Regions from separate parts of the Trinickia sp. NRRL B-1857 genome, predicted to be linked through region 1. Evidence: predicted binding sites of a transcription regulator. Region 1 holds the regulator's gene; the other holds the start of a gene.
The links. The regulator LexA, encoded in region 1, represses DNA repair genes until DNA is damaged. The targets are predictions, from matches to a motif close to ACTGTATNNNNATACAGT.
Positions count from the first base shown of each region.

Region 2: AB1286_RS24155 (VRR-NUC domain-containing protein) is a predicted target of LexA. The motif match lies at 1,803-1,820, and genes of this name have one in related genera.

Region 1 covers NZ_JBFLUK010000001.1:558,804-564,717, reverse strand. Annotated here, with positions in the region: gene nodI (nodulation factor ABC transporter ATP-binding protein NodI) at 1-201, opposite strand, end outside; gene AB1286_RS02615 (universal stress protein) at 439-942, shown strand; gene AB1286_RS02610 (DUF2939 domain-containing protein) at 1,030-1,611, opposite strand; gene AB1286_RS02605 (hypothetical protein) at 1,755-2,084, opposite strand; gene lexA (transcriptional repressor LexA) at 2,109-2,756, opposite strand; gene AB1286_RS02595 (CysB family HTH-type transcriptional regulator) at 2,976-3,902, shown strand; gene AB1286_RS02590 (asparaginase) at 3,991-5,013, shown strand; gene AB1286_RS02585 (2-hydroxy-3-oxopropionate reductase) at 5,363-5,914, opposite strand, start outside.
Region 2 covers NZ_JBFLUK010000011.1:695,536-701,449, forward strand. Annotated here, with positions in the region: gene AB1286_RS24150 (helicase C-terminal domain-containing protein) at 1-109, opposite strand, end outside; gene AB1286_RS24155 (VRR-NUC domain-containing protein) at 106-1,785, opposite strand; gene AB1286_RS24160 (DUF1345 domain-containing protein) at 1,967-2,632, shown strand; gene AB1286_RS24165 (glycosyltransferase) at 2,940-4,139, shown strand; gene AB1286_RS24170 (GlxA family transcriptional regulator) at 4,260-5,276, opposite strand; gene AB1286_RS24175 (hypothetical protein) at 5,513-5,689, shown strand.

The DNA of each region.
Region 1 (5,914 bases):
ATACCCGCACAGCGCGATTGTTCCGGCATCCGGTTCGACGAGCCCGAGCAGCATCTTCAGGGTCGTGGTTTTGCCGGCGCCATTCGGCCCAAGCAGGCCGAAGCATTCGCCGGCGCGAACATGGAACGACAAGCCGTCGACGACGGCTTTATCGCTGTAGTGCTTCACCACGTCGCGAAATTCGATGGTGTTGTTGGACATGAGGACGGACGAGAGGTACCGCACAAGTTCAGGGCCGACGGTGCCCCATTCTATTGCATCGCGCACTGTCGTCCTCGTGAAGGCAACGCATGCTTCGCTGGTGCGGCGCAGCGCAGGCGGCGATGCGTGCATGAGCCGATGAGCGAGATCTAGGCGTTTTCCTAGCCTTGCAAGTCCAAATGCGCCGCACCATGATTGAAACGACACACCGCGATCCGCGCGGGCTCGGAGGCCATAATGGCGAGCTACAAAAAAATCTTACTGTGTTATGACGGCACGCGCGAAGGCCGCAAAGCCTTGCGTTGCGGTGCCGATCTCGCGCTCGATCTCAAAGCGGAAACGCACTTGCTATCGGTCGTCGATATGCGCACGAGTATCGCGCAAAGCGCGGGTCTGCTGACGGACGTGGCTTGCGGCCGGTTCGAGGATGCCGCTCGCGAAATTCTTCAAGAAGGTGTCGACTGGTTGACCGAACGCGGCGTACTGGCGCACGGCCATTTCGCCTTCGGCCATCCGATCGATGAGATCGCCAATTTGGCGGATGAACTGAAGGTCGATCTCATTGTCGTCGGCCATCGCGCGCGCAGCGGGTTGTCGCGATGGTGGATGGGCTCCGGCAATACGCTTTTGCTCGATCGCGTCTCTTGCAGCATTCTCGTTGCGGTATCGACCGCGCACGAGAAGGAAGCCGTCGATGTCAAAGCGACGGCCGCCACATCGGCTGGCGGCGCCGGTACCTGAGCGTGGCTCTATTGCTGCCGGCCTGCGGCGATCGCTGCCACCACGCGAGCCGGAGACGTCCGGCTCATCTCGTCGCTTATCGGCGCGTCAACGATTGAGCTCGACCGCGTCGATTTGCCACGTGAACCAGCCGCGGCGATGCAAGATGACGCTATAGGGCACGCCACCGGTATCGCGCGTATACGTGACTGCGAACGTGCTCGTATCGCGATAGCCGGCATCTGCCTTGGCGCGCGGCGCGGACACTTGGCCCGGCGCGGAAGCGGGTCCCGCCGGCGTTTCTTGGGCTTGCGGTGCCGCGCCCGCTTGTCGATCTCCGGCCGGCGGCGGTGCCTCTCCGGGCTCGCCTCGAGGCGGCATGCCTTTGAGCAATGCGACGACGCCGTCCGGTGTCGCATAGGCATCGACGAGCGGATTCACGAATGCCATACCGACTAGCGCGCCCAATGCCGTAAGCGGATGTTGAAGCTTTTCCGCATCGACACGCCGACTCAACATCTGAGTCACTTCGACCTTGAGACTAGCTCGCAACGCGGGATAGTCGACATAGCGATTGATCGTTGCCGTATCGCGCGCTTGCACTGCCTCTCTCAGCCGGCTGAGGACGAGATAGGGCGAGGCGTAAGCGAAAACGGCAAGCACCACGACGATGAATACGATGCCTGTCACGAGCGTTGTCGTGAGTGGCTTTCGTGGATTGGAACGGTTCTCTGCGGTCATGAAAGGATGGCCTTTATCGATGTTCAATGTTGTTCATTGACAGCGATCGCGCCGAAACGATCCCCCATGCCGCCCATTCTCCCGCAAGCGTCTCAACCCCATTGCGCCGCGGCTACGCCTGCACGTTCATCGTCGATGCATCGATCGATCATTTTGCATACGGCGTCGATCGAGCCGACGAGGATCACACGAGACGGACCGTGATAGACGCGAACCGGCGCGCGACGTGCCGGTTCGGCATGCAGTGCGCTATTGAGCGAGACGCGCGCGAATGCCGGCAACGCGGCAGGCTGCGTTGCCGTGTCAGGCTGCCGCGCGGGGCTGATCGCGGCGGCCTCGAGCGGCGGGCACTGGATGAGTCCGCGCAAATGGCGCAAGCGGCCGAAAGTGCGGAAAGGCATGAGGCGGGCAAGGCGATCCATGGCGGCTCCCTAACGTGTGCGGAATCAAAATTCGGACGGGCGAATCAGCCCGACCGCAATGCCTTCGAGCGCGAAATCGGCGCTGCCGGCTTGAACGAAGATGTTCTCGTAGTCCGGGTTTTCGGCGATCAGCTCGATACCGTTGGGACGGCGTTTCAGGCGTTTGACGGTCACGTCGTCTCCCAGACGGGCGACGATGATTTGGCCGTCTTTGGCTTCGGTGCGCTTTTGCACGGCCAACAAGTCGCCGTCGAGAATGCCGGCGTCGCGCATCGATAGCCCGCGCACCTTCAATAGGTAATCGGGCTTGCTCGAAAACAGCGCCGGATCGCAGGCGTAGTGCTGCGAAATGTGCTCTTGCGCGAGGATCGGGCTGCCGGCGGCGACGCGGCCGACGAGCGGCAACGAAAGCTGCATCAAAGCCGGATGCGGTAGCGAGAACTGATGCGGCATGTCCTCGGGCGCCAGCAGCCGAATGCCGCGCGAGGCGCCGGCCGCTAATTCGATGACGCCTTTGCGGGCGAGCGCGCGCAGATGTTCTTCGGCCGAGTTCGCCGACGAGAACCCAAGTGCCGCAGCAATCTCGGCGCGAGTGGGCGGGAAGCCGCTCTGCTCGATCGATTGGCGGATCAGATCGTATACCTGCTGCTGCCTTGCGGTAAGTTTGGTCATGTCGCACTGTATGGATAGACAGGTTGCTGTATTTTTATACAGTATTCGACGAAGATCAAGCCCTGTGTTGCGACCCCACCGCAGCTTTAGTACGAATCGATATAAAAAAATGAGGATTTATTAGTTCTGGGAATAAAAAGCTTCGCCTAGACTGGCTCGACCCGGGCGCCGAGAGTCGGCGCCGACCGACGATTCCGCTTGTTCTAGAGAGACACTCGCATGAACTTTCAGCAGTTGCGCTTCGTGCGCGAGGCGGTGCGCCGCAATCTGAATCTGACGGAAGTCGCCAACGCGCTATTCACGTCCCAGTCGGGCGTGTCCAAGCAGATCAAAGATCTGGAGGACGAACTCGGCATCGACATTTTCGTGCGCCGCGGCAAGCGGCTCACGGGGCTCACCGAGCCGGGCAAGGCCGTGCATCAACTGATCGAACGCATGCTGCTCGACGCCGAGAACATGCGCCGCGTCGCCCGGCAATATGCCGACGAGCAGACGGGGCACCTCGTCGTCGCGACGACGCACACGCAGGCGCGCTATGCGCTGCCCAAAGTCGTGCGCGAGTTCACGCGCGCCTATCCCAAAGTGCAACTGGCCTTGCGCCAAGGCAATCCGCAACAGATTGCCCAAATGCTGATCGACGGCGAGGCCGATATCGCGATTTCGACCGAGGCGCTCGATCGTTTTTCCGACATCGTCACGTTCCCTTGCTACTCGTGGCACCACATCGTCGTCGTGCCCAAGGGCCACCCGCTTGCCGGCCGGGAGCGCGTGACGCTCGAGCATGTCGCGGAATATCCGATCGTGACTTACGACCGCGATTTTACGGGCCGCTCGCATATCGACGCGTCGTTCGCCAAAATCGGCGTGCTGCCGGACGTCGTGCTGACGGCAATCGATGCCGACGTCATCAAGACGTATGTCGAGTTGGGGATGGGCGTGGGTATCGTCGCGGCCATGGCTTACGATCCGAAGCGCGATTCGGAACTTGTGGCGCTCGACACGCAACATCTGTTCGAAGGCAGCACGACGCGCGTCGGTCTGCGCAGGGGGGCCTTCATGCGAGCCTACGCATACCGCTTCATCGAAATGTTCGCGCCGCAGTTGTCCGAAGCCGGCATGTCGGGGCAGTTGCGCGAAGCGGCTTGAGTTCCACCCTCGTTGCGGCATCCGCGCAGCGAGGGTAGGTGAAATCAGGGCGTTCGCCGCGATACGCGGCGCGGTTAAAATGGCGCCCATGATTACGACCCAAACTTCCTCCTCTCAAGCGGCGCTGCCGCGCATCGCCGTGCTGGCGACCGGCGGCACGATCGCCGGCTCGGCGGCCGATGCTTCGCAAACCTCGGGCTATCAGGCCGGCGTCGTCGGCGTCGATAAGCTGCTGGCCGCCGTGCCGGCGTTATCGAGCGTGGCCCACATCGAAGCGCAGCAAGTGGCGAGCATCGACAGCAAGGATCTCGATGCGTCGCTCTGGACGACGCTTGCCGCGCAGATCGCGGTGCTGGCTGCGCGCGAGGACATCGACGGTATCGTCGTGACCCACGGCACCGATACGCTCGAAGAAACGGCTTACGCGCTGCATCTGACCGTCAAGACGCCGAAGCCCGTCGTGATGACGGCGGCGATGCGCCCGTCGTCGGCGCTTTCGGCCGACGGTCCGTTGAATCTGCTCGGCGCCGTTACCGTCGCCGCCTCGCGGGCCGCGCAAGGGCAGGGCGTCTTGGTCGCTTTCAACAATCGAATCCACAGCGCGCGCGACGTCGTGAAGACGAGCACCTACGCCGTCGACGCGTTTCACTCGCCGGAGATCGGCGCGCTGGGCTGGGTGCAAGATGGTCGCGTGGAATTCGCGCGAACCGTCACGCGCGCACACACGGCGGCAACGCCGTTCGTGGCGGGCGAGGCCTGGCCGGTGGTCGAAGTCGTCACGAGCTATGCCGGTGCGTCGCGCATCGCCGTCGATGCGCTCGTGGCCGCGGGCGTGCACGGTATCGTCGTAGCCGGTACCGGTAACGGGTCCATCCATGCGTCTGTCCAAGCGGCGCTCGCCGACGCGCGCTCGCACGGCATCGCGGTCGTGCGCGCATCAAGGGTCGGCTCGGGGCATGTCATGCGTAACGGCGCGGCGCCCGACGACGCGCTAGGGTTCGTCAGCGCCGGCTCGCTCAATCCGTACAAGGCGCGTGTGCTGTTGATGCTCGCGCTGGTCGTGGGCGTACGCGAACCGGTCGCGTTGCAGCGCATGTTCGACACCTACTGAACGAAAAGCGTAGAGCGGGCCCTTTGGGGCCCAAATTGAAGCGCACGAGCGAACGCTCGCGGCGATTGAAAGCGTGACAATCCGACAGGCGGACACCCGACGACGACGTCTGACCGACCAAGGCTTCCCCGGCGTCGCCGGGTGCCGCTGCGGACCCCACTGCCGCTCTCAGCCCGAAAGCGGCTTTTTGCCTGCCATGCGCGTGCTCGGTGTCGACCTCGTTTTCGCCGGCCATCATGCGATGCCCGGGTTGCCCCTCGGTCTTGCCTTGCACGTGCCGGCGAGGCGCCCCACGTGCTGGCCGTTCGGTTTTCATCGAACGGCCGAATACTGCTGAACGGCTACGCTGTCAGGCGGCCACCGCTTCGGCCGGCGCTTCGGCGATCTCGAAACCGGACATGATCTCGAGTGCGCGCAGCATCGCCGAGTGATCCCAACTGCCGCCGTCGTGCGCCGCGCATACGCTAAACAGCTGCTGCGCGCTGGCAGTGTGGGGCAGTGCGACGCCGAGCCGGCGCGCGCCGTCGAGGGCCAAGTTCAAATCCTTGCGGTGCAAGTCGATCCGGAAGCCGGGCTTGAAGGTGCGCGCGGTCATGCGAGCGCCGTGCACCTCGAGGATGCGCGACGCGGCGAAACCGCCCATCAGCGCGCGGCGCACGCGTTCGGGATCCGCGCCCGAGCGTGCCGCGAACAGCAGCGCTTCCGCGACGGCCTCGATGTTCAGGGCGACGATGATCTGGTTGGCGACTTTGCAGGTCTGTCCGGCGCCGTTTTCGCCGACGAGCGTAATGTTCTTGCCCATCAGTTCGAACAAGGGCTTGGCGTGCTGGAACGCTGCTTCCGGGCCGCCGACCATGATCGAGAGCGTCGCCTCGCGGGCACCGACTTCGCCGCCCGAGAC
Region 2 (5,914 bases), on a different contig from region 1:
GGCCTTCGATGCCCTCGAGGGAGGTCGGCGAGGGCGTGAAGCGCAGATCGAGGTCGCCGCGCTTCGCGGTGAACTCGCATAGCGTACGGACGGCGACGACATAGCTCATGCCGCAACCCTCTCGCCGTCGCCGGCGGGTGCTTGGGCCCAGCGAACGTCGATGACACGCACGGGTATTGCGTGGTCGACGCAATAGCGCAGCCAGCGAATCTGGTTGTCTTGCAGCTTGTCGCCGGGGCCTTTGATCTCGATGAGCTCGTAACGCCGATGCGCAGGCCAAAAGCGAATGAGATCGGGCAAACCCGAGCGATTTTCGCGGATATCGGCAAGCATCCTCGAAAACCAAAGTTTTAGATGTGCGGCGGGCAGGCAATCGAGGGCTAGCGCGATGAGCTCCTGCGTCAGCATGGTCCAAAACACGAACGGCGATTGGAGGCCGCTCTTGCGTTCGTAGTTTTGCAGGATCGTCGAGCGATAGGCTTCGGTGTCCAACTGCGAAAGGCATCGGGCGAAGAGCTCGGCGCGCTTCGCTTGGAAATCGGGTGCGTACAGGTCGGCCGGCCCACGTTGAAACGGATGGAAGAACGCGCCCGGCACGGGGGCGAACACGGCTTCCCAGCACAACAGGCCGAAGAGCGAATTGATCAGGCCGTTTTCGACATAAAAGACGGGAGCCGACTCGGTACCCAGATGATCGCGCGCGACATATTCGACGGCGAACGGTTCGTCGGGGTAGGGCAGCACGAGCGTTTCGCGATCGATCGCGTTTTCTTTGCGCGTCGCCTTGCCCGGCTGCCCCACGGCTTTACATAGCCGCGGCATCATGCGGGCGACGCGCTGCGTTTCGGCTTCGCTTTCCGGCTCGCGCAGTGCCTGCAAGGCCAGCGCGTGTGCTCGATCGGCCTCACCGTCGCGTTCGAGCACGCGGATTCGGCGATGCCTTGCGCCCGGCCACGTGCTGCGAATGTAGGCGTCATGCGCTACCTGCCAGTGACCGAGCCGCTCGGCATGGTTGCCGACGCGGAACAAGAGCTTCGCGCGGCGCGTTTCCAGCCACGGGTTATCGATCTCGATCGACAACGCCGCGGTCAGCAAGACCTCTATGTCGGTAGCCTCGACGAGCGCATCGAGCGCCGCGCGGCACGCATGCAGCAAGAGGTAGCCGTCGATATCGGCGCGCGTGCGAAATGCCCGAGCCGAGTGCGGAAAGGCAACCGACTCATATTGATAGACGCCCAAGTCGGCGAGCACGAATTCCGACCAGTCTTGGTGGAGATTGCCGAAAAACATAAGGCGCAGGCGCTCGCACAGCGGGTCTATCGACGTGCGAATGACTTGATCGGCGGCGCCGTTCGCCCATTCGCCGTAGCGTTGGGGCGCCGGATATTGCGGGCGAATCGCCTCGAGCCATGCCGCCTTGCGCGCGTGTTTCTGTCCGCCTGAACCCGCGAAGATACGGGCCAACTCGGGGAGCGTCGCAACGACGAACAATTCATCGATCGTCACGGCGCAGTCGGCATCGATCCAGCCCAGCGCCGCCAGCGGGCCGGCCGCCGCGAGCGGGCAGCCGATCTCCTCGTAGACGAGCCGGCTAGCGCGAAACAGCGAGCCCCGGCGCATCAGCATGCGAACGAGCAGTGCGCGGGCCGATTGCGGTAAGCGAGGAAACGCCTCTAGAAACTCGCGCTCCGCCGCATCGAGCAAGCCCTCGTAGCGCTCGCCAACCCACGCCAACGCGCGCTCGAAATTCAGCAGGTAGTACGGCGAAGGGGCGGAGGGGGACACGACGGCTCGAAAAAAGGGCTGTATAAACGTACAGGGATGATAGCAAATTCGCGGGCGACCTCGGCGCGTACTCTCTCTCGGATACGCGATCATCAGGTGGCTGGCGCGGCGATAATAGCGTCCGGTCTTCGCTGTCCAATGGCGGCGGCAAACTTATCCGAATTTAACCAACCGAGACCCCATGGATCCATCCGCACGTATCGTTCGCTTTTTAAGTAATCGCCCACGAATCTTCATCGGGATCGCGATCGGCGTGATCGCTCTTCTGATCGAGCCGTGGCATCTGCGGCCGATTCAGCGTTCTCTCGCCGCCTGGGATGCCGGGATGTGGTCGTACCTCGTCTTGATCTGGATTCGCATGTTTCGGGCGAGCCCGGAAGATTTGCAGCGGGTAGCGGAGCGCGAAGACGAGGGTGCGAGCGCGGTATTGGCGATCATCACAGCGGCGGCGATCGCGAGTTTGGTCGCCATCGTGGTCGAGTTGTCGGCAGCGAAGGGACTGGGCGCCAAGCAGGCGAGCATCAACTACGCGCTGACCGGCATCACGATGATCGGCGGCTGGCTGCTGATTCCGACGGTATTCACGCTTGAATATGCGCGCTATTACCATCAGGCGGGCGAGGGCGAGGCTTCGCTCAAGTTTCCCGATCCCCAAGAGCCGCTCGACTATTGGGACTTTATGTATTTCGCATTTACGATCGCTGTTGCATCGCAAACATCGGATGTGTCGGTTTGCTCGCGGCGCGCTAGACGGACGGCGTTGGCGCAGTCGATTTTGTCGTTTTTCTTCAATGCCGCGGTGCTGGGTTTGTGCGTTAATATCGCGGCGGGATTGTTAGGGTCTTGAGTGGGCGGGATCGTATTGGGCGGGATCCTATTGCCGGCGGCGTGGAACGCGATATAAGAAAGCATGGCCCTTGGCCGCTCAGCGTTGCCCGGCAGGGCGGCCGAAGGTGTGCGGTTAGGTGTTATCGGTCATTTTGTCTGCCGTCGTTGCCACCTCTTCGGCGGCGAGGCATATTCTCGATAAGTCGATAAGTCGAGAAGTCGACCTGTCGAACGCAATGCCTTTTTATTCGCCACACTATGCGCATTCCATTTTCCGGCGTTCTTGCTAGCGACTTCCGCATAACACCGCGTGGCGGATTCGCGCTATGAGACCGCGCGCGCTCGTTATTGAGCCGGACCTGTCCGGCTATCGTTGGCGATATGTCCAATGGACGATCGAAGCGCTGGTCGAGGCCGGCTACGAGTGCATGCTCTGGACGCAGCCGCGCCATCGCGATCATCCGCTGCTGTTGGCGTACCAAGTCTCGCGTGCCGCGGTCACCGTTGTGACCGATCGCAAGCATGGCCACTTTGCGCACCCCTCGTCATGGCTCAATGCGGCAAACATGGGTTTCGGTTTTTACGCCGCTTTCGCGTCGATATATCGCCGCGTGGTTCGCACGGATAGCGTCGACCTCGTAGTCGTCCCCGACGGCGATTACATCTTGAATGCCGTCGGCGTACTCGGCTCGCCGTTCGGCTCGACGCGTTGGATGTGCATCGCGATGCGTCAATCGTTTCATTTGCGCGATATCGGGGTGCAAGCGCCGCGTCGTCCGCTCGCCGAATTCGTCTATAAGCGGCTCTTTTATCGCGCGTTGCGCGGGGGAAACTTATCGGCGCTGCTGACGATCGACCCGACGTTTTCGGCGTGGCACGCAAAATCGCCGGCCCGCGGCGGCTGTCCGCCGGTGCATTATTTGGAAGGCCCGTTCGCCGACGCCGACCAGGTTGAACAGCACGAGGCGAGAGCGCGATTGGGAATCGGCAACGAGCGGTGCATTCTCGTGTACGGCACGATATCCGACGGCAAGGGAATCAAGGAACTCTTATACGCGTGCATGCGGCGAGACGAACATCCGCTGATCGTCATCGCCGGTGAGCAAACCAAAGACGTGCGCGCGTTCATTGCTTCGATCGGCGGCGGGTTATTTAGTCGGGTGAGCGTCTACGACCAATTCATCTCGCCGGAAATGGAAGCAGACCTATTTTGCGCATGCGACGCGGTATGGGTCGGCTACAAACGGCACTACGGGATGAGTGGTGTTCTCGCGCAAGCGCATCGATACGGTAAGACAGTCATTGCAACGGATTCGGGACTGATCGGGTGGTTCACGAAGCGCGATCGCCTCGGTTCCTTGTTGCGCAGTTTGTCCGCACGATCGGTCAATGCCGCTATCGACGAAGCGTTCGCGCTCGACGGCATCTGCCGCTCGACGCCCCGGTCGAATTCCGAAGACTTGCTTGCCGGCAATACGGTCAATCACTTCAAGAAAATCGTACAGACCACGCTGACGAGCGACTGAATCGCCCGTGCGCGTGCTCCAGATACGCCAAAACGCCACCGGCAAGCTTCGGCGAATCGTTTAAGAATTCGCCGAAATGCTTGCCGGTGGCCGAGCGCGATCCGCGCGTATCAGTATCGGTTAGACAGTCGCCCGTGCATTACGAAGGCGGTATTCCGTGGGGGACACGGTCAGCCGCTTGCGGAACATCTTCGCCAAATTGTCGCCGTTGCGCATGCCGCTATGCCGCGCGATGACATCGACAGGCAATTTCGTTTCGGCAAGCAGCCGCCGCGTCAACTCAAGGCGCGCTTGCAGCAAAAATTCCGAAGGCGTGGTGCCCATTTCGCGTTTGAAATGGCGCAAATAATTTCGCTGACTCATTGCAGCGACGCTTGCGGCGTCAACGATCGTAATGTCTTGTTCGCAGTTGGCCAGCAGCCAACGAGCCGATTCGCGAACCTGCTCGCTCGTGCTCCGGTGGCTTGTGCGGCTCAACTTCGGCAGCAATACCCGGCTCGTGCCCGGCATCAAGCGCTCGGCGATTTTCATCGCGACGTCGAGGCCCAGATCGCGTTTGACCTGGAATAGCGCGAGGCAGAGCAACCGGTGTTGATCGTCGCTCGCGCTAGGGACGTACTCGGACGTTCCGCGCGATTCCAGCGAGGCGTTCCAGCTCTCGGTGCCGCCGAACTTACGTTGGCGATGTGCGTCGATGGAGGCTAGCGCGGCCTGACTGACGATCGGCTCGATCCGGTCCGTCCTTTGGTAAATCACGCGCAACCAACGCACAAACGGGTTTTCCCGTGCAGCCAATGCCGCGCCCGAGTCCCCAACGATAATCAACGTATGCAAATCGCCCAATTGGCGCGCTTCCAACCGATCGGTCGAGACGCGCGCGGATGATGAGCAGACGACGTCGCCGCCGTCGATGGACAGCAAGCGCACGCTATACAGATTTGTCTTTCCTCCCCCGTTCCCACCCAGTTCGTTGGCGACGTCGAAGACTTCGGCGACCATCCCGGCCGTCATAAAGGAAAAGCCTTTGAACAGCAGTAATCCGATCTGCTTGCAACGTGGGTTGGTTTCATCCCCGTGTACGCCCGTCGGCCCGACGTTGCGTATGCCGCAATTTTTTTCAATTTTTTCCATCATCATGGCTGGCTCCTTGGTTTCCTTGTGCGCGCGATTTTTCCTTCGATAACTAATTCTCGAGGCTTGTTTAGAAGTTTTGATTATTTTTTTTATTTATTTTCGTGAGCCGGCTTCCGCCGATGCTAAATGGTTTGAAAAGCGTGTTCTATCCTGCGCTTCGTTTTACGCCGTCCGTCTTCGCTGCGCCTGGCGGCGCACGCGGAACAAACGGCGCCTCACGCCGGCTTTAAGGCGAATCCATGAGCTTGCTGCTTGGCGTGTTTTTCGACGCTATGGGACAGACCATGCTCTCGACGTCGATAATAAAAGGGAGTGGTTTAAATTTCCACATAAAAACTATTGCATCAAAATGTAACCCGGAAGCGCGATTTATTGGCGAGCGCCTATCAACTGTGATGGGTTTGGCGCAAGCGTAATTTCGCGGGTTTCGGCACAACCTTATCTGTTTTGAACTAAGTGCTTGCGAAAAATATGGGGAACTGCTAACCCACCCGTGCATCCGTTGATGCATTTTCTTGGTCGAAGGAGTGCGGGGTAGGGGAAACGATGCCGCGTTGTCGGTTTCGACAGGGCGACTTGCGGGAAAATATGCCCCGCCCGGTTTTACTGCGCAACAGCGCCCTTAAAATTGGCGGATAAAT